Regions from separate parts of the Exiguobacterium sp. s102 genome, predicted to be linked through region 2. Evidence: a T-box and tRNA genes for the amino acid it is inferred to sense, from the RefSeq annotation. Region 2 holds a T-box; the other regions hold tRNA genes.
The links. A T-box is a leader RNA that pairs with one kind of tRNA and senses whether it is charged. The one in region 2 lies ahead of argS (arginine--tRNA ligase), so its partner is inferred to be a tRNA-Arg.
Positions count from the first base shown of each region.

Region 1: it encodes a tRNA-Arg, which carries the amino acid that the T-box ahead of argS (arginine--tRNA ligase) is inferred to sense. The anticodon was not compared.
Region 3: it encodes a tRNA-Arg, which carries the amino acid that the T-box ahead of argS (arginine--tRNA ligase) is inferred to sense. The anticodon was not compared.

Region 1 is NZ_JACSML010000001.1:261,971-268,927, forward strand. Features, by position in the region: gene KNQ02_RS01205 (gluconeogenesis factor YvcK family protein) at 1-548, shown strand, start outside; gene whiA (DNA-binding protein WhiA) at 545-1,501, shown strand; gene KNQ02_RS01215 (hypothetical protein) at 1,584-1,820, shown strand; partial or broken gene clpP (ATP-dependent Clp endopeptidase proteolytic subunit ClpP) at 1,962-2,546, opposite strand; tRNA gene KNQ02_RS01225 (tRNA-Arg) at 2,727-2,802, opposite strand; gene KNQ02_RS01230 (RNA polymerase factor sigma-54) at 2,991-4,139, shown strand; gene KNQ02_RS01235 (glutaredoxin family protein) at 4,136-4,399, shown strand; gene KNQ02_RS01240 (sugar-binding transcriptional regulator) at 4,518-5,540, shown strand; gene gap (type I glyceraldehyde-3-phosphate dehydrogenase) at 5,594-6,604, shown strand; gene KNQ02_RS01250 (phosphoglycerate kinase) at 6,727-6,957, shown strand, end outside.
Region 2 is NZ_JACSML010000003.1:53,410-60,366, reverse strand. Features, by position in the region: gene KNQ02_RS10075 (TVP38/TMEM64 family protein) at 176-820, opposite strand; gene trhO (oxygen-dependent tRNA uridine(34) hydroxylase TrhO) at 1,060-1,977, shown strand; gene KNQ02_RS10065 (alpha/beta hydrolase) at 2,087-2,863, opposite strand; gene KNQ02_RS10060 (GGDEF domain-containing protein) at 2,879-4,555, opposite strand; T-box leader at 4,685-4,905, shown strand; gene argS (arginine--tRNA ligase) at 4,962-6,644, shown strand; gene KNQ02_RS10050 (hypothetical protein) at 6,674-6,957, shown strand, end outside.
Region 3 is NZ_JACSML010000001.1:505,323-512,279, reverse strand. Features, by position in the region: gene clpX (ATP-dependent protease ATP-binding subunit ClpX) at 1-837, opposite strand, end outside; gene tig (trigger factor) at 1,071-2,363, opposite strand; gene KNQ02_RS02445 (hypothetical protein) at 2,476-3,483, opposite strand; gene KNQ02_RS02440 (hypothetical protein) at 3,510-4,034, opposite strand; tRNA gene KNQ02_RS02435 (tRNA-Arg) at 4,139-4,212, opposite strand; gene KNQ02_RS02430 (metallophosphoesterase family protein) at 4,280-4,786, opposite strand; gene KNQ02_RS02425 (XTP/dITP diphosphatase) at 4,793-5,389, opposite strand; gene rph (ribonuclease PH) at 5,386-6,141, opposite strand; gene racE (glutamate racemase) at 6,138-6,947, opposite strand.

The DNA.
Region 1 (6,957 bases), on a different contig from region 2:
CGAAAGTCGGAAAGGTCATCGAACGGATTTATTTGGAAGAAGAAGATGTCCGTCCGGTACCGGAAGCGATTCAAGCAATCCTTGAGGCCGATGTCATCGTCCTCGGACCAGGGAGTCTCTATACGAGTATCATCCCGAACGTCTTGATTGATGAAATCCGGGAAGCGATTAAACAATCGCTTGCACCTGTCGTCTATATTTGTAACGTCATGACGCAACCGGGTGAGACGACGGCCTTCACGGCAAATGATCACTTGACTGCGCTCGAACGTTTTCTTGGTCAAGGTGTCGTCGATACAATCATCGTCAATAATGAATCAATCGATGCAAGCTATTTGCGAAAATACCAAAAAGATCATGCCGATATCGTCACTTACGATGATGAACGTTTCGTCGAGGCGGGAATTGAAGTGCTCGCGGACGATATCGTCGACTATAACCATCATTTCATCCGTCATGACGCGGACGCGGTCGCGAGCCTCGTCATGCGGAAAGTATTATCGATTCGACGGGTGCGTCAACTCGAAGGGAAGGAGGAATTGACGTGAGTTTTGCTTCAGAAGTTAAAAAAGAATTAACACAGATTGCCATCACGGATCACGAGATGAAGGCGGAATTAGCGGCGCTCGCACGGATGAACGGTGCGATTTCGTTCGGACTCGGCCGCGGATTGACACTTGATATTTCGACTGAAAATGCGTCGATCGCGCGACGGATTTATTCATTATTAAAACGGGCATACGGGGTCCATCTGGATCTACTCGTCCGAAAGAAAATGCGCCTCAAAAAAAATAACGTCTACATCGTTCGAGTGAAGCAACAAGCCGATAAGATTCTGCAGGATTTAGGCATCCTCGGCGAAGGATTCACGATGATTCGTTCAATCAGCGATACGATTTTAAAAGATGAACGGCGGGCACGTGCCTATTTACGGGGGGCGTTCTTAGCCGGAGGGTCACTGAACAATCCGGCGACGTCGTCGTACCATTTAGAAATCTTCAGTCTCTATGAGGATCACAATGCGGCGCTTCGGAGTTTGACGAACCAATTCGATTTGAATGCAAAAGCAATCGAGCGTAAGAAAGGGCACATCCTTTACATCAAGGAGAGTGAAAAAATCTCTGATTTCCTCAAGGTAGTCGGAGCGACCCATTCGATGCTTCGTTTTGAAGATGTCCGGATTTTAAAAGATATGCGGAATTCGGTCAATCGTCTCGTCAACTGTGAGACAGCGAACCTCAACAAAACGGTCGGGGCAGCGCTCCGCCAAGTGGAGAACATCAAATTTCTCGAACGGACGGTCGGACTCGATGTCTTACCGGACAAGTTACGGGAAATCGCGATTTTACGCGTGACGCATCAAGACGTGACGCTGCAAGAGCTCGGCGAGATGGTTGAGAGCGGCTCCATCTCAAAATCAGGGATCAATCATCGATTGCGGAAAATTGATCAAATCGCGGATAAACTCCGGAATGGTGAGTCGTTGACAGGTGCGCTCTAAAGGGGAAACTTGCGAGATGAACCATAGTCTACTATAATATATAGTCGATGCAACTAAATGTTCGAATTAAGGAGTTTTTGAAATGGCTAACGAAAAAAAACGTATTTCGCTGACAGTCGATGCGAAATTTGATGAAGTCTTGACGAAAAAAGCAAAATCAATCGGTGTACCGAAAAGTACACTCGTGACATTCGCAACATCACTCTTCCTTAAGCAATTGCAAGCAGAAGAAGAGCTTTCACCACATGCGAACGGGATTTACACATTGATTCGTGAAAACCACGACATCGTGTCTGATATTACAGATCTCATCGACTAACACAAACGATCCTTTTCAGGTTCGGGACGAACTTTCATGATTTAATGAAGTTCATGCCCGGCGTGGAGAGGATTTTTTTTTGAAGACAACAAAAAAATGACCGCTGATGTAAAAACATCAACGGTCGGTCGGGTTAACAGATTAAGCGCGCTCCATGACGCGGTCGATGAGACCGTAGTCAGCTGCTGCTTGAGCAGACATGAAGTTATCACGCTCTGTATCGCGTTCGATGACTTCAAGGGGTTGTCCTGTGTTTTCTGCCATGATTTTGTTTAAGTGTTCACGCATTTTGATGATACGTTCTGCATGAATTTTAATGTCTGACGCTTGTCCTTGTGTGCCGCCGAGCGGTTGGTGAATCATAATCTCAGCGTTTGGAAGGGCAAAACGTTTTCCTTTTGCGCCTGCTTGTAAGAGGAACGCACCCATTGAAGCGGCCATTCCAATACAAATTGTTGAAACTTGTGGTTTGATGAAGTTCATCGTATCGTAAATCGCCATACCCGCCGTGATTGAACCGCCCGGGCTGTTGATGTAGAGCGAAATTTCTTTATCTGGATCCTCTGCTGCTAAGAAGAGCAATTGGGCAACGACTGAGTTGGCGACGTTATCGTCAATCGCGCTCCCGAGAAGAATGATACGATCCTTGAGCAAACGTGAATAGATATCGTAAGCACGTTCCCCGCGGTTGGTTTGTTCGATGACTGTTGGAATTAACATAGTCTTTGCCTCCTTATGATGGTATGTAGCTCATATTCGACTTATTCCTATCATAATCCTTTGGTCAATATTGGTCAAAAGATACGATGCGACTTTTATGTATTTTTCCTGAATGGCATTGAATTAAACATATCAATATAGAAAAAAAGGCAATACCGCGAACGGCATTGCCTGTAGATTCAAAGATGGTACACCCGGAGAGATTTGAACTCCCGACACCTGGTACCGGAAACCAGTGCTCTATCCCCTGAGCTACGGGTGCATGTTTTTTACTGAACAATTAATAGTATACCGACATTTTTTCAGGAAAGCAATACTCGATTGATAAATTCAACATTTTTTTTCGGGCGAAAGATGCTTAAGGAGGACTTTCTAGACGGTCGGAAGATTTTTTTCCTCTATACTATATAGAAGAGTTAAAGATGCAATGGAATGAAGGGAGATCCGACGATGGAACAGCGCCAGGAACAGACGCAACGGATGACGTTATCGACGTCCCAATTGTTTCAGTTGACGATTCTTGAAGAATCATTTGCTGAACTCGAAGAACATGTATACCGAATCATACGCCGGACAAGCGCTTATCGGAATAATCTCAGTAAAACAATCGACGTTGATTTTGGCCGCGTCGCAGACCGTGTCGCTTCATTTGAAGCGACGCTTCTTCAGCAAATACGTTTAGAATCGGTCAGACAGGAAATAGGATATATGGCGGAACAACTCATGACGTACTTAGATACGGATGGATTATTGCGGACGACGGATGCGCAACTGGCAACATTGTTAGAGGCGGACGTCAGTCTCGTAAAACAAGCACGACACGTTTTACAACGGTGTGAACCGACGGGAATTGCGGCACGTTCCGCGAATGAATGCCGGTTGTTGCACGCACTCGAACTAGATGACGCGTTATTGATTGATGTCGCGACGGATTTGAATGAAGGGATTGCTGTCAAACAAGTACTTCAAGACATTGATGATGCAACAGACCGGATACGGATCAAAGCGGCGCTCGATCGGTTACCAAAAGCACCGGTCCTTCCGGAGACGACCGTTCTGACGATTCCGGAAGCAGACATCGAATTCCGTGACGGCGAGTTGACGATCAACTGGTCCGATCTCGAAATCGACCGGAGCTGGGCGGACCTCGATGAAGCAAAACCGTTCTTGAGTGCATATGAACGGAGACGGACGACGCTTCGGGCGATTCTGGACGTCATCATCGAGCGACAGCTCAATTGGTTTAAAGGAAAGCTCGAGCTCGCGCCACTGACTAAAAAAGAAGTGGCGGAAGTGACGGGGCATCATCCGTCGACGGTTGGACGGGCGATTGCGAACAAAACGGTCAAGACGATTCAGGGCACGATGTTACTCGAAGATTTTTTCGTCTCACGGACGACGACCGGGACGTCGAGTTTCTTAGTTAAGGTCCGGATCGCTCAACTGCTCGAAGCCGCACCTGTTCCGATGAGTGATCAACAATTGACGGACCGTCTCACAGCGGAGGAGATTACGGTCGCGAGACGAACGGTCGCAAAATATCGGGCAGCCCTTGGTTTGACCCAAGCGGACTTCGAGAGACGAGAGGAAAATTCATGATGCGAACAAAAGAAAACATGCACTTAACACTCTATTCACGTCCGGGTTGTACACTATGTGAGGAAGCCGCCATCTTGCTCGATTTTGTATTAGATGAATTTCCCGAATGGACATTCGAAGAAATCAACATTGACAACGATGCGGCGCTCAGTCTGAAGTACCTCTACGAAATACCGGTTCTCGCACATCAAAACGAAATCTTAAGTCATGGAAAATTTGAGACAGAGGCGGTCAGAAATCGTTTACTTGAAAAAAGATGACGGTCGAGACTTGAAACAAAACGAAGGTACTGTTATGATAGCAATGTACCAAGTGGGACAAGATATGACACGCGGGACGTAAAGTGTCCAGCAATTTGAGAGGAGCGGGAGTTACATGATTCGGCAGTTAGTACAGATCCAAAAGCGAATCGTGCCTGATCTGATTGAAGAAATGCAGACACGTTACGACATTCTTCATTATGTACGCCTGATGCAACCGATCGGACGACGAACACTTGCGACGAGCCTTGGCTTGACGGAACGCGTTCTACGCCGGGAGGTCGACTTCTTAAAAGAACAAGACTTACTGGAAGTTGCGACGCAAGGCATGTCCTTGACGGATGAAGGGCGGACGGTATTACGAAGCATGCACAGTGTGATGGCGGAACTCGCCGGGATCTCCGATATGGCGAAAGCCTTAAAAGAGAAGCTTGGTGTAAAAGACGTCGTCATCGTACCGGGTGATTCGGATCAAACCTTCTGGGTGCAACGCGATATGGGACGGGCAACAGTTGCCCGCTTAAAACGTGAACTTTCAAAAGACCACAATACGATCGCAGTTACAGGTGGGACGACGATGGCTTCGGTCGCGGCGATGATGTCGCCCGATAAGGAAAATCGTCCGATGACGTTTGTACCCGCACGAGGCGGTCTTGGCGAAACGCTTGAACTTCAAGCGAATACGGTCTGCTCACGCATGGCTTCACGTGCCCAAAGCGACTATCATCTGCTTCACATTCCAGACATGGTCAGCACCGAGACATTCGTCAAGATGGTCGAGGAGCCGAGCATTAAAAATGTCTTACAGATGATTAAAGATGCTTCAATCGTGGTACATGGAATTGGTGAGGCAAAAACGATGGCAAAACGTCGTCGTGCTTCGACAGCTCTTTTGGAACAGCTCGAAGACGAGCAAGCCGTCGCAGAAGCATTCGGATATTATTTTGATCGGGACGGAAACATCGTCCACCGTGTCAAAACGGTCGGACTACAACTCGACGACTTGAAAAAAGTCGAACACGTCGTGGTTGTCGCCGGTGGTCATTCGAAAGCAGAAGCGATCAATGCCTACGTCAAACAGTCTCCAAACATCATCCTCATTACGGATGAAGGAGCCGCAACAACGATTTTGAAAGGGTAGCCCCCTTTTGAATAATAGATAACTCGCTTTACACTAAAAGGAGGAAAATTATCATGGCAGTAGTAAAAGTTGGTATTAACGGATTTGGACGTATCGGGCGTTTGGCACTTCGTCAAATTCTTCAATTTGAAGGAATCGAAGTAGTCGCAATCAACGACCTCACAGACACTAAAATGCTTGCACACCTTTTAAAATATGATACGACTCAAGGTCGTTTCGACGGAGAAGTTGAAGTACACGACGGATACTTCCTCGTAAACGGTAAAGAAATCAAAACACTTGCTAACCGCAACCCAGAAGAACTTCCATGGGGCGAGCTCGGTGTTGACATCGTTCTCGAATGTACTGGTTTCTTCACAGACAAAGAAAAAGCTGAACTTCACTTGAAAGCTGGAGCTAAAAAAGTTGTTATCTCAGCACCTGCTACTGGCGACATGAAAACTGTCGTTTACAACACGAACCACGAAATTCTTGACGGAACTGAAACAGTTATCTCTGGTGCTTCATGTACTACGAACTGTCTCGCTCCAATGGCGAAAGTTCTTCAAGATCAGTACGGAATCGTTGAAGGTCTTATGACAACTATCCACGCTTACACTGGCGACCAAAATACACTCGACGCTCCACACCCTAAAGGTGACTTCCGTCGTGCACGTGCAGCAGCTGCTAACATCGTTCCTAACTCAACTGGTGCTGCTAAAGCAATCGGCCTCGTTCTTCCAGAACTTCAAGGTAAACTTGACGGATCTGCACAACGTGTACCAGTCGCTACAGGTTCACTCACTGAGCTCACAACAGTTCTTGAGAAAAAAGTTACAGTGGAAGAAGTTAACGCAGCTATGAAAGCAGCAGCGAACGAGTCTTACGGTTACACTGAAGACGAAATCGTTTCTTCTGACATCGTTGGTATCTCTTACGGATCACTCTTCGATGCAACACAAACTAAAGTTGTTACTGTCGGCGACAAGCAACTCGTTAAAACAGTTGCTTGGTATGACAACGAAATGTCTTACACTAGCCAACTCGTTCGTACACTCAAACACTTCGCAGAAATCGCTAAGTAATTCGAGCAATTAAATAGCAATTGAATAAGAGCGGAAACTACCAGTCTCCGCTCTTATTGCGAAAAAAAGTCTGGAGGGGCGTCACAGCCCCTCACTATACGTATGAGACGGAGGACGAATGTATGAATAAGAAATCAATTCGCGACATCGATGTACAAGGTCAACGCGTGTTTACACGTGTCGACTTCAACGTACCACTAGAAGACGGTAAAATTACGGACGACACACGGATTCGTGCGGCACTTCCAACAATCAAACATTTGATGGATGGCGGAGCGAAAGTCATTCTCGCAAGCCACATGGGACGTCCTAAAGGCGAAAAAAATCCTGAGTTCTCACTTGCACCAGTCGTA
Region 2 (6,957 bases):
AGTCGATTTAGGCGTAGTTCAAATATCATTCTATCATGAACTAAAATAACATCTGATTCATAAAGAAGGGTGGCATAACCAAAAAAAGATGGAACATCACATGTAAGCGATCTTCCATCCGGATAGTGAAATAAATTAAACACTTGGGTAAGTCATGTGTTTTTGAGAGAGTTGTTTATTTGTTCTTACCTTCAATTACATTTTCTAGTTCACGTAAGTTTTTCGTACGACGTGCGAGTGCCCGGCGTTTAATCCATTCTTCCATACCGCGACTGATTCCCCAAATCGTAAGTAGGATCAAGAAAAGGAACAGTAGACGAACAGGTCTTTCTAAAAAACTGGACCACTCTTTGCCGATCAAAGAAAACAAAATGACGACAATCAGGCGTCCGGCGCCAGCTGCGATTAAATACGTACGGAGTGATAACTGAATCATCGCCGAGATGGATGTAATGATAAAGGCCGGCATGAACGGGAGCGAAAAGAAAAAGCCGAGCGAAATCGGACTCATGTGACGAACGCGTTCAATCCAGTGTTGTGCTGCCTTATGATTTTCAAGCCACCGGGTGACTGGACGGCGAAATAAATAGCGGATACAAGCAAACACGACGAGTGAACCTAACATGCTGCCGACCCAAGATACGAGCACTCCCATCCAAAAACCATAGGTCGCCGCGTTCGCGGAGATGATCAGGACGAGTGGGAGGAATGGGAATAGTGATTCTAAGAAGGGTGCAATCAATCCAGTCGAAGCTCCACCCGGAAGATCTTGTAGAAATATAATCATGTGCTCGATCCATTGACGGATAGTTTGGAGCATTCGGAATCCTCCTTACAAAATAAACTGCTGATTTCTATTTTACCTCTTTCCGCATCAGAAAGGGAATTGAATTACGATGTAAGTGTCATGGATTTGTCGATTGTACAATTGAATCGGAGTTGGTATTATACTTAAATGGGTGCGTTTTGCAGGCGTTCCCAGCTAGCTATTAGCTATGACGCTTCGTTCGCCAACGTTCGTTTTACTGCAAAAAACTGACATGGGGGCCAATGAGGATTATGAAACCTTATCGCGTACTATTATTTTATAAGTATGTTCCGATTGAAAATGCGGAACAAGTAACAAAAGAGCACCTGGCATACTGCAAGGAACTCGGAATCAAAGGAAGAATCTTGATTGCACCAGAAGGTATCAACGGAACACTTTCTGGAACGGTCGAACAAACAGAACAGTACATGCAAGATTTACTAGCGGATCCGCGCTTTAGCGACATCGAATTTAAAATCGATGAAGTCGAAGAGCATACCTTCAAAAAAATCTTCGTGCGTTACAAAAAAGAGCTCGTCACATGGCGTTTTGAAGATGAGTTTAATGTCCCGAAAGAAAATGCAGCCTATCTTGAGCCTGCTGAGTGGAAAGAGATGATGCAAAATGAAGACGTCGTCATCTTAGACGTCCGAAACAACTACGAATACGATCTCGGTCATTTCAAAAATGCCGTCAAGGTCGACGTTGCGGCGTCACGTGAGTTTCCACAGTGGCTCGATGAAAATGAGCATTTGTTCGAAGGGAAAAAAGTCTTGACGTATTGTACGGGTGGCGTACGTTGTGAGAAGTTCACGGCTTATTTCCGTAAACGTCAAAACAGCGACGACATCTTCCATCTGAAAGGTGGCGTCGTCATGTACGGAAAAGATGAAGTCACGCGTGGAGAAGACTGGGAAGGGGAGCTGTACGTGTTCGATGAACGCGTTCAAGTACCTGTCAATGAAGTCAATCCGACTGTCGTATCCGAGTGTTACTACTGTGGTAAGGCAGAAACACGTTATGTTAATTGTGCGAACCCGGAATGTAATCGTCAGCATTTCTGCTGTGAAGAATGTGAACCGAAAGTAATGCGTTCATGTTCCGACGAATGCCGGGAACATCCGCGGAATCGTTATGAAAAAGAACTGACTGAAGAGCTCGTGAAATAAGATGAAAAAGGATGATGTGTGCTCGTTAGAGCGTACATCATCCTTTTTAGGTTGTACCACTGAAAAAGACGTGTCACGCAGATGATTCAAATGCGTTAACACTTAATTCTTATGAAAAGAGAAATCGGAGCACGTCCGGCATACGTTTCGCCCACGCTGTCTCATGGTGAATACCGTCTGCGATGACGGTGTATTGCATCTGCTCGACTTTTTGACGTACTGCCGCCGAGATGACATCATTCGTGTGCAAATAATCTTCTTCCGTCATCGGACCGCTGACTTCTTTTGTCCCGATATCCATGTAGCAACGGTGCGCGTCAGACAGTGGGAGACTTCGCTCGATGAACTCAAGTAAAGAAGAGAAGTTCGCCCATCCGGCTGTCGATAAGGCGGCGGCACGCGTGATGACTTCCGGATAAGCAAATAGGCCATATAAGGAAATCACGCCGCCCATCGAGCTGCCAATCATCGTTGTATCAGTCGGAATCGTCGCATAGTGCGAATCGATGTACGGTTTCAAGTCATAGATAATCCATTCCATATAAGCTTTCCCGTTTCCACCGATCGTCGTCCGGTGTGACGGATATGCGGTTCGCATCAATAACGCGTCATCCGTCCAAGGCGCATATTCATCGTACCGGTCCATCGGGTCATCCGGGCTATCGATGGCGACGATCATTGCCTGTAGACCGACTTCGTGGAGGGCGAGATGAACATCCCATCCTTTACCGAAGGAAGCACTCGCACCACTGAAGACATTTTGTCCGTCATGCATATAGATGACAGGTAGGGCGACATCAAGCGCGACCTCAGGGGGACGATAAATCCGCAATGTCCGCCGTTGTTGATTCATCGGAAGCGATAACTCAATTTCAGTAATAGACATGTAAAACACAACCTTTCAAAGATTAGCGTAGTGGGCTGTACAATTTCGACCATTGTGTTTTCCGCCGACATACAGTGCGTGATCTGCCTGACGTAATGATTCTTCAAATGTGCGTTGGTAAGGATGTTCTACTGTATCGACGCCAAGACTGACGGTAATAGAGAGATGGTGATCGTCGACAATGAAGGGGCGATCGAGAACGGTGTGACGAATTTCTTCAGCAATGGAGATTGCTTGGTCTTGTAAGCAATCCGCAATCAAAACAACGAATTCCTCCCCCCCATAACGTGCCGCGAAGACGGAATCGTTGCGGTGGATGACGTATTTAATCCGTCTTCCGAGCTCACGTAAGACGAGATCTCCGACTTTATGTCCGTACGTATCATTGACGTATTTAAAGTGGTCGATATCAAATAGGATGATCGACAGCGGAAAGTGTTCGGAAGCAAACTGGCGTGCCCCCTCTTCATAAAAAGCACGGCTGTTCGGGAGATCGGTCAAGGCATCCGTCCGGCTTTCGGCATACAATTGAAAGTTTTCTTGGGAACGCTCGAGTACGCGGCAAAATGTCCGAAGCAGGCGATAAATTTCATCCGCTTTTGCTTCATCATAAGCATCAGCGATTTGATGAAATAAAACGATTGAGACATCGACTTCTCCACTTGTGATGGAAGGAATCGCGAGCATCGAATGCCGATCGACGGGAAGCGAGAGTTGGACATCATTTCCCCAGTCGAACCGAAGGCCATAGAGAATCGGAGTCCGCAGATCATTCGCTGATAACGTATGAAATAAAGGTAAGACATCAACTGTCTTTTTTGTCCGAATGTCATAGATGATTTGTTTTCGTTGCTGCTGAATAGAAAGCCAGCCGTCGGAGAAATCAATCAGATGAGGTAAATCAATCAGTAAGGATTCAATCGCTTCCCGTTCAAAGCGTGAAACGAGCAACCGTTCCTTCGCATCGTCGAACCGTTTAGCGTTGTGTGTAGCTTGTAAGGATGCGCCACGCTGTTGTAGGAGTTGCTTGAATAAGAATAAAATTAAAGTCGAGACAGTCGCAGCAACTAACGGGTTTTCATCATAAAACCAAATCCCGAGAAGCGCGCTTAAAATACTAATTCCGTAAACGAGTGTCTGAAGTCGGATGAGGCGGGTCCAGTCATACTTTAAGTTTAAGAAACGATTGACGAATCGGCATTGAAGATAGGAAATAAGAAAGACACCCACCAGATAACCGACAAACGGGATAAGTGATTCGGTATAAGTAAAGCCCGGGCCGGTCGGACCTCCAAGTAGCAAGTAAGCGGAGGCGGGAACTGAGATATAGACGATGTCGAATAAGACGTTGACGGGGTACAGGTAGATGAATCGTTTTATCCGAATTTCTTTTTTATGCGAAAATAATTGGAAAATCAGGACACCGAGTTGACTCAAAATGACGGCAATCAATAAACCGTAATTAAGAAAAATGAATAAAATAATACCTTCTTGAAATGTATAATAAATCCCACCACGGCGGATGTTATCGAATTGGAAGAGGAGGACTAAAATGAGAAGATAACTTGCATTTCCAAGCGATATCGCTGGGTTCATATGGACGGGAAAGGCAAGCGATGCAAGAAACAGCAAAACAACAGTAAGTGCTAAAGTGATCCAGCTCATACGTGCTACTTTTCGATAGTAAACCATAGCGGAATAGACCCCTCTCTGTGGCGATCCTTCTGTATCTATACCCGATTTGTGGAAATTATGATAAGTGATTTACAAAAAAATAAGGTTGAGAGAAATCGAGTCATTGCGTATAATGTGAAAGATATCAAATCGTCGATGACGAAGAAAGTAACGGTTTTATCTTGTCAGCCAGCGAATCAGGAAACGGTGGAAGCCTGAATGGACAAAGAAATCGTGAAACGCACTTCAGAGACGCTATCCGAATCGTAACGATCAGGCGTAGCCGGGGGAACCCCGTTATCCCCAATTAAGGTGGGTGTCGAAAACGACACCAAGAAGAGTGGTACCGCGGTCATTCCGTCTCTTTGCGAGTTGCGCAAAGGGCGTTTTTTATTGGAAAAAATAAACTGTTGGAGGTAATACAATGAGCTACAAACAACAATATGCTGAAGTTTTACAAGGAGTCATCGGAGACGCATTGACACTTGAACAAATTGAGCAACTGATTGAACAACCGAAACATGAAGACCACGGAGATCTCGCATTCCCTTGCTTCTTGTTGGCGAAAGCATTCCGCAAAGCACCCAACATGATTGCAGTAGATGTCGCTGAAAAAATCGATAATCCACTCTTTGCGAACGTTCAACCAGTCGGACCATATGTCAACGTCTTCTTGAACCGTGAGGTCGTCTCGCAAGAAATCGTCAATCGTGTCTTAAACGAAAAAGCGGACTACGGATCAAGTGAGTCGAATGGGAAGACGATTGTCACTGACTTCTCTTCACCAAACATCGCGAAGCCGTTCTCGATGGGACATTTGCGTTCGACGGTCATTGGAAATGCATTAAACCAAATTTCACGTAAAAAAGGATATGAGGTCGTTGGGATCAACCACTTAGGCGACTGGGGCACGCAGTTTGGTAAATTGATGGTGGCTTACAACATGTGGGGTAAAGAAGAAGATGTCCGGGCTGAGCCAATCAAAGAACTATTGAAACTCTATGTCCGGTTCCATGAAGAAGCAGAAAGTAAGCCGGAACTTGAAGATGAAGGTCGGGCCTGGTTCAAAAAACTCGAGCAAGGTGACGAACAGGCAACCGTTCTTTGGAAATGGTTCCGTGAAGTTTCACTCGTCGAATTCAGCCGTGTTTACGACATGCTTGGTGTACAGTTCGACAGCCTGAACGGAGAAGCCTTCTATAATGACAAAATGCAGCATGTCATTGACTTATTAGAAGAAAAAGAACTGCTCGTCGAGTCTGAAGGCGCGATGGTCGTTGATCTTGAAGCAGAAGGTATGCCACCTGCGCTAATCAAGAAAAAAGATGGCGCGACGCTTTACGCGACACGCGACTTGGCAGCTGCGGTCTATCGTCTCGAGACGTACCGTTTCGAACAAGCATTTTATGTTGTCGGCGGAGAACAAGCGCTCCATTTCAAACAGTTGTTTGCGGTTTTGAAAAAGCTTGGTTTTGATAATGTTGACGGCATGCACCATGTACCATTCGGTCTGATCATGAAAGATGGCAAAAAGATGTCGACGCGTAAAGGGCGGATCGTCTTGCTTGAGGAAGTCCTTCAAGATGCAATCAACGTCGCAAAACAAAATATCGCCGAGAAAAATCCGAACCTTGCGAATGCCGACCAAACAGCACAACAAGTCGGCGTCGGTGCAGTCATCTTCCATGACCTTAAAAACGAACGCATGAACAATATCGAGTTCGATCTCGAGCAGATGTTGAAATTCGAAGGGGAGACGGGTCCATACGTTCAGTACACAAATGCCCGTGCCAACTCGTTACTCCGTAAAGGCGGCTATGATGGTGCAGCCTTCGACGGAAGTGCTGACGATTATGCCTGGGGGGTCGTCTCGATGCTTAACCAATTCTCGGCAGTCATTGACCGGGCGTTCGTGCGTCGTGAACCATCCATCATCAGCCGTTATGTCCTTGATCTCGCACAAAGCTTTAACAAATATTATGGTCAAGTACGTGTCCTTGAAGAGGATGCGGCAAAACAATCTCGCCTTGCACTCGTGAAATCGGTTACGATTGTATTGACGGAAGGTCTACGCCTCCTCGGTGTCGGCGCTCCAGAAGAAATGTAATAAAATTAAATTAAAGATGGGGTTAGCATATGAATAAAGAAACAAACGAACGGTTGCAGCAGGCAGCAGAACGAATCAAGAACGAAGACATGAAAGAAGCGATTGCGTTCATCGCTGATTTTCACGGGAGAGTGGCAACGTGGTTGCCTGGAGAGTCTGTCGACTTCATCTTTGATGTCGTGACAGCACCAGGTGCCGATTTAATCGCACCTGTTAGTGGAGATGCACTCGAAACGAAAGTGAACTTCGAATTTTTCATGGGTAAAAAACAAACGCGTAAAAAATTAGGTGAACTTTTAGCGCTTTGGAAAGC
Region 3 (6,957 bases), on a different contig from region 2:
TTCTTTTTGCGTAAAGTTACGGTTTTCAGAATCATTTCCGAATCCGATGACTTTTTTACCAAGACGACGTTTAATCGATTGATCGATTCCATCAAATGCTCCACCGACGATGAAAAGAATATTCGTCGTATCGATTTGAATGAATTCTTGATGTGGATGTTTACGTCCACCTTGTGGCGGTACGCTCGCAACTGTTCCTTCTAGGATTTTAAGAAGTGCTTGTTGCACCCCTTCTCCTGATACATCACGTGTGATGGAAGGATTTTCAGATTTACGGGCAATTTTATCAATCTCATCAATATAGATGATTCCTTTTTCTGCTTTCTCGACATCGTAATCAGCAGCTTGAATGAGTTTCAAGAGGATGTTTTCAACATCTTCCCCAACATATCCAGCTTCCGTTAAACTTGTCGCATCCGCAATCGCGAAAGGAACATTTAAGATACGTGCCATTGTTTGTGCAAGAAGTGTCTTACCACTACCTGTTGGTCCAATCATGACGATGTTAGATTTAGAAAGCTCGACATCATCTGCCCGACCACCGGCGTTGATTCGTTTGTAATGATTGTACATTGCGACAGACAAAGACTTTTTCGCTTTCTCTTGACCAATGACATAATCATTTAATGTCTCACGAATTTCATGCGGTTTTGGTACGTTCTTTAGTTCGACTTCTTCTTCTGTACCAAGTTCCTCTTCAACGATTTCATTGCAGAGTTCGATACATTCATCGCAAATGTAAACGCCAGGTCCAGCAACAAGTTTGCGCACTTGCTCTTGTGTCTTTCCGCAGAAAGAACATTTTAGCTGACCTTTCTCTTCGTTAAATTTAAACATAAAGGTCCACCCCTTTAACGTGGAAGTTGTATAGATACGTTTCGCATCCAATCTCACGTTTTACTATTAATGATTGTAGCACGAACAAGGAAAGTCTTTCAAATCTTGGACGAGCGTTTTACAGTTTGATTTGAAGATTTTGATAATGTTTGTCCTTGTTTGACCTATCGTACAAAAAAAACGACTTCAAGACCAGAAATAGGTCTTGAAATCGTTTAGTTCAGTTAAAAAACTTATTTCGTTTTAGCATTATCAACGAGAACGTCGATTGCTTTACGGAACTGGAGATCACCTTTAAGCGTGTCGAGACCACCTTGTGGCGCGAGCATCGTTTCAAGTTGATCAGCAGGGATGTTGTAGAGTTCAGACATCGATTGAAGTTCAGCTTGCGCTTCTTCTTCGTTCACTTCGATGTTTTCATCTGCAACAATTTGTTTCAGAACGAGACGTGCTTTAACACGTTCTTCTGCTTGTTCTTTCATTTCAGTACGCATCGCTTCTTCTGTCGTTCCAGTTAACTGGAAGTACATGTCGAGTTCGATACCTTGTGATTGAATGCGTTGTGTGAATTCTTGGACCATACGCTCAACTTCGTTGTCGACCATAACTGCAGGAAGATCAACTGTCGCGTTTTTAGTCGCTGCTTCAACCAACTCATCACGCATTGAAGCATCAGCTTCTTGTTTACGTGTGTTTTCAAGACGTGTACGAATTTTTGTTTTCAACTCATCAAGAGAAGAAACTTCTTCGTCCATTTCTTTAGCAAACTCATCTGTCAATTCAGGGAGTTCTTGTGCTTTCACTTCGTGGATTGTTACTTTGAATACGACTGGTTTACCAGCGAGTGATGCTTCATGGTACTCTTCTGGGAAAGTAACGTCGATATCTTTTTGCTCACCAGTTTTCAGACCGACCATTTGCTCTTCGAATCCTGGAATGAAGTTTCCTGAACCGATGACGAGTGAATAGTTTTCAGCAGTTCCGCCGTCGAATTGGTTGTCCCCATCAAAACCTGCGAAGTCGAATACGACCGTGTCGCCATTTTCGATGACGCCGTCTTCTTTTACGACGAGCTCTGCTCCACGCTCTTGCATTGTTTTGAGTTCAGCATCGACATCTTCGTCAGTAACGTCAGTTTCGACAGCTGTGTACTCAAGACCTTTGTACTCACCAAGAGTTGCTTCAGGTTCGATGACGAACGTGATTTTAAACTCAACCGGTTTTCCTTTTTCGAGTGTTTCAACGTCGATGTTTTCAAGCGCGATTGGCTCGATACCTGATTCGACGACAGCACCTTCGATTGTATCTTGATACAAGATATCAAGAGCATCTTGATAAAGTGCTTCTTCACCGTACATTTTGTTAAACATTGTGCGTGGCATTTTTCCTTTACGGAAACCAGGTGTGTTCAAAGTCTTAACGACTTTCTTGAACGCTTGGTCTACCGCTTTATCAAATGCTTCAGCAGGCGCTTCATACGTGAGAACGCCGAGGCTACCTGATTGTTTTTCCCATTTTGCAGTCATGCTGAGTCCCTCCAAAATTGTCAATTAGCGTACATGTGTGTACAACAAGTCACATTATAGCACATCCATTCCGAGCATTACCACTGTTGAACGAATGGATTCCTCGCATTTCCTATATCGCCGTCTTCTCGTACGCTTTTCCCTCTTCTAACATCTGGTGAGCACTATCGTATAAGTCACGCGCAAGTGCCCCGAGTTCTTTTTCGGGCACATCACGTTCGAACGTCATTCCAGCGAGTGCATCAAGCGTTTCAATCATCTCGACCGGATTCATATCGAATAAATCGACTTCCTGATTGAGGTGGAGCATTTGATGCCAGGACAACATTAGTAGCGCTCGAAAAGGATCGAGCCGTCTCAAGCTAAATAAAACTTCTTGCACTCCGAGCAGTTGCGCCTGCTGTTGTTCCAACCGTCTACGTAGCTGCTCGGCGGAATCGAATGTCACGTCAAGCTGCAAACGTTCGATTCGAAGCGTTAAAGGAAAACATGAGTCGTCCGTCATTAATTGCAATAATAACGTATGAAGGACGATTAAACTTTGTTGTCTTACGTCCTCGCCGATTGCATAAGAGGTGCAAAGATACCGTCTCAATTCAGGCGCCTTTTCAAGCGTCAGTCCACGTAACTGCTCGAATTGTTGTTCGTACGTTCCTGTTTGAAAAACGTTTATCCATTCCGCTTCCGACTTCCCGAGCGATTTCCGCGTTAAAAACGATTCGTCCGAACGTGCTTCCCTGTCTGGTTCCGTTTGCCGTCCAAGCATTGATGCCGCTTCCTCCAACTTAACTGCTAGACCGTATGGTAAGTATGGTGAGGATGTCCGAAGCGCGACACGAAGCGGGTATGCCTGTCCATGCTCAAAGAGGAAGAGCGCAAGCACTTGCTCAACTCCTTCGACTGTCAAAAACGATTCCGCTATTTTGATGAAGCGTTCTCGTTCTTCTTTACTTTCAGAAAAAGCATCTTGCATCGTATATACCCTATACAAAATGTCGTCATCACTCATCGCCACGTCATCGAGTCGCTTCATCCGTTCATCTCGCTCGGCCCTCGTCATCCGTGCGAGTCGCATCCGTTCCTGTTCCAGCGGTCGTTCCATCCAACGGGATTCACTCATGCGCTCTCCTCCTCTACCAATCATTCTTATTTTGTGAAGGGATCGAGTCGTTCCGTCCAACTAGATATTGCGTCTTGCAGTCGTTGTCCTTGTTCGACTCCAAGCTGATTCAACGTATCAAGCGAGACGTCCGTCTCAAGAAGACGTGTCATCGACTCTGATTGATCGACATACTGCTTTAACTTATCACTCAAACTCTTTAGTTCGGCCGGCGGACTGTCGAGACTAGACAGACGTTCGTCGATTTGATCGAGCTCTTTCTCTAACTTTTGAACCGTCTCATCATTTTTCAGCTTTTCCATTTGTTGATCCAGTGTTTGTTCTGGATTTGCCGATTCGCGTGCCTTCTCCGCTGCTTGATCGAGCTTAGCCGAGAGCTCTGACGTGACACGTGATGTATCTTTCGCAATTGTTTGTAGTTCCGCTGCATAATCAACATTATTTTTCACTTCGACGACTTGTTGTTTTGCGTCGTCGACCGTATTCGTTATTTCGCTACAACCAGCTAGAGCAACTGTCAGAAGGAGGATTCCACCGATTCGTTTCCTCATTGTCCACATCCCCTTTTTAAGTTCATGATACCTTGATTATAATCGAAAATCATAATAAAAAAAAGAGACCGCCCTCGTAAGGGCAGTCTCTATTTTAATTATAGCGTCCCAAGAGGGATTCGAACCCCCGACCGACGCCTTAGAAGGGCGTTGCTCTATCCAGCTGAGCTATTGGGACGTGTCAACACGAATAAACTATACTAAAACAATTCTTTCGTGTCAATCACATTACAAAAAATCTTTTCTTAAAGCGTGCCTTCTAAATGTAAAGCATTAATCTGTTCACCTGTCAGATCGTAAAAATCAACGGAATACGCATCTTCTTCAAGCGTCAAAATCGCATACGTTTTTTCAGGACGGTGTCGCGGCATACGAATCGAACCCGGATTGATGAAGAGTTTACCATCCTTTTGTTCCGCTTTCGCCACGTGCGAATGACCATACAACACGACCTGTGCTGCTTTTTGATCCGCATGATGGACTAATTGATCGAGGCTGTATTTCACGTCTTGACGATGACCATGGACACATAATAGATTGACTGTGCCAAAAGGCTCAAGTACCTCATCGGCAAAGTCGTTACCATAATCACAATTCCCTTTAACGACACGATAGGGATATAATGATTCGTCCATCCGTGTCAACTGTGAGTCTCCACAATGATACGCAACCTCTGCTTCCGGATGCCGTTCGACGATTGTCAGAAGTTCCGATTCGAGACCATGGCTATCACTAACGATTAACGCTTTCATCGTTGATCACTCTCCTAAAAAAGTAGTCAGTGCTAATTCAAGTTTTTTCAACGCATTCCCGCGATGACTAATCGCCGCTTTCTCATCTTTTGTTAACTCGGCGGCCGTTTGATTTCGAGATGGGACGATGAACAAAGGATCATAACCGAAACCATGCTCACCTTTCGCTTCGAATCCGATGAGACCTTCCATCGTACCGCGTACAGTCAACGTCTCCCCAGAAGGTTTTGCAAGTGACAATGCACAGACGAAGCGCGCTGTCCGCTCTTCGATTGATCGATTGCCCAATTTCTCGAGCAACAATGCATTATTCGCTGCATCTGATTTTTCTAGACCTGCAAAACGCGCTGAGTAGACACCAGGCGCCCCGTCGAGCGCGTCGACTTCGAGTCCCGAGTCGTCGGCAAGAACCGCGTGACCGAAGTAAGCAGCTGCTTCTTTCGCTTTCAGTTCAGCATTTTCTTCAAAAGTTACACCCGTTTCATCCGTCTCAGGTGCAGCTTCGTAATCCAGTAAAGAAGATACGTCATAACCTAGTTTCCCGAGCATCGCTTCGAGTTCTTTCACTTTCCCAGCATTGCGGGTCGCGACGATGATTTTCATCGGTGTTCCCCCACTTCTTCTCCAACATACCACCACGAAGCACCTAATGCGTCTTGACCGGCACGCAGGAGTTCTTCAATACCCTTTTCCCCAAGTTCGAGCATATCGAGCATTTCACGTTTCGAAAATGTCGCCTCTTCACCTGTCGCCTGCATCTCGACGATTTTCCCGGAAGAGGTCATGACTAAGTTCAAATCAACATCGGCTGCAGCATCCTCTTCATAACAGAGATCAAGGAGCAGCTCTTGACCGACCTTTCCAATCGAGACGGCTGCGATTCCTTCTTTGATTGGTGTATCCGTCAGTTTCCCGCTTTGAATCAGACCGTCTACTGCGAGGACGAGGGCAAGAAAACCGCCTGTGATCGCAGCCGTTCTCGTTCCGCCATCCGCCTGAATGACATCACAATCAATCCAGACCGTTCGTTCACCTAGTTTTTCTAAGTCGACGACAGCACGTAACGCCCGACTGATCAAACGCTGGATTTCCATCGTCCGACCTGTCTGTTTACCACGGACCGACTCGCGCGCTGTCCGTTGCGCCGTCGCACGTGGTAACATCGCATATTCCGCATTGATCCAGCCATGACGTTTCCCCCGTAAAAAGGGTGGGACTTTCTCTTCGACCGTTGCCGTACACAAGACCCGCGTGTCTCCGACTGCGATCATAATGGAACCTTCCGCATGTTTATTCACGTTCGTCTCAAACGCAATCGCTCGCATCATCGTAGATTCTCGTTGATCGATTCTCATGTCGTTTCCTCCGTTCCGAGTACTAATCGTTTTGCTTGGATTGGTTGACTCAACCAATCGGTCGCGATCCGTTCAAAGGAACGCGTGTCACCTGTCGCATGATACACATGTTCCGGTATAAAATCATTTCCTGCTGCAATTCCATTGTAGTCGAGGAGAGCCGCGACTTCGAGCGCCGTCTCGTCTCCTGAAGAAATCAATTGGACGTCTGGTCCGATGACTCGTCCAATGACATCTGCGAGCAGCGGATAATGGGTACACCCTAAAATCAACGTGTCCATGTCGTACGAAAGCAATGGACGTAATGTATTGGCGACGACACGTTCGACGTAAGCACCTGTCGTCTGTGAGGACTCGACGAGCGGGACGAACGGCGGACATGCAAGTGATTCGACAACAACTTGCCCTTCGACATGTCGTAATGCCTTTTCATAAGAATTGCTCTCGACCGTCATCTTCGTCCCGATGACACCGATTCGTTTCGATCGCGTTACCTTGACTGCCGCCCGTGCTCCTGGGTCGATGACGCCAATGACTGGAATCGTCAATTTTTCCCGTGCTTCTTTCAGGACGACTGCCGTCGCTGTATTACAGGCGATGACAATCAGTTTGACATCCTGCGCGACAAGATAATCAATCATCTCCCATGTAAATTGCCGGATTTCTTCTTCCGGTCGTGGTCCATAGGGACAGCGTAATGTATCCCCGACATATATGATTTGTTCATGAGGAAGCTGCCGCATCAGCTCACGCGCGACCGTCAAGCCGCCGACCCCAGAATCTAATACTCCAATTGGTTTGTTCACGTCATATCTC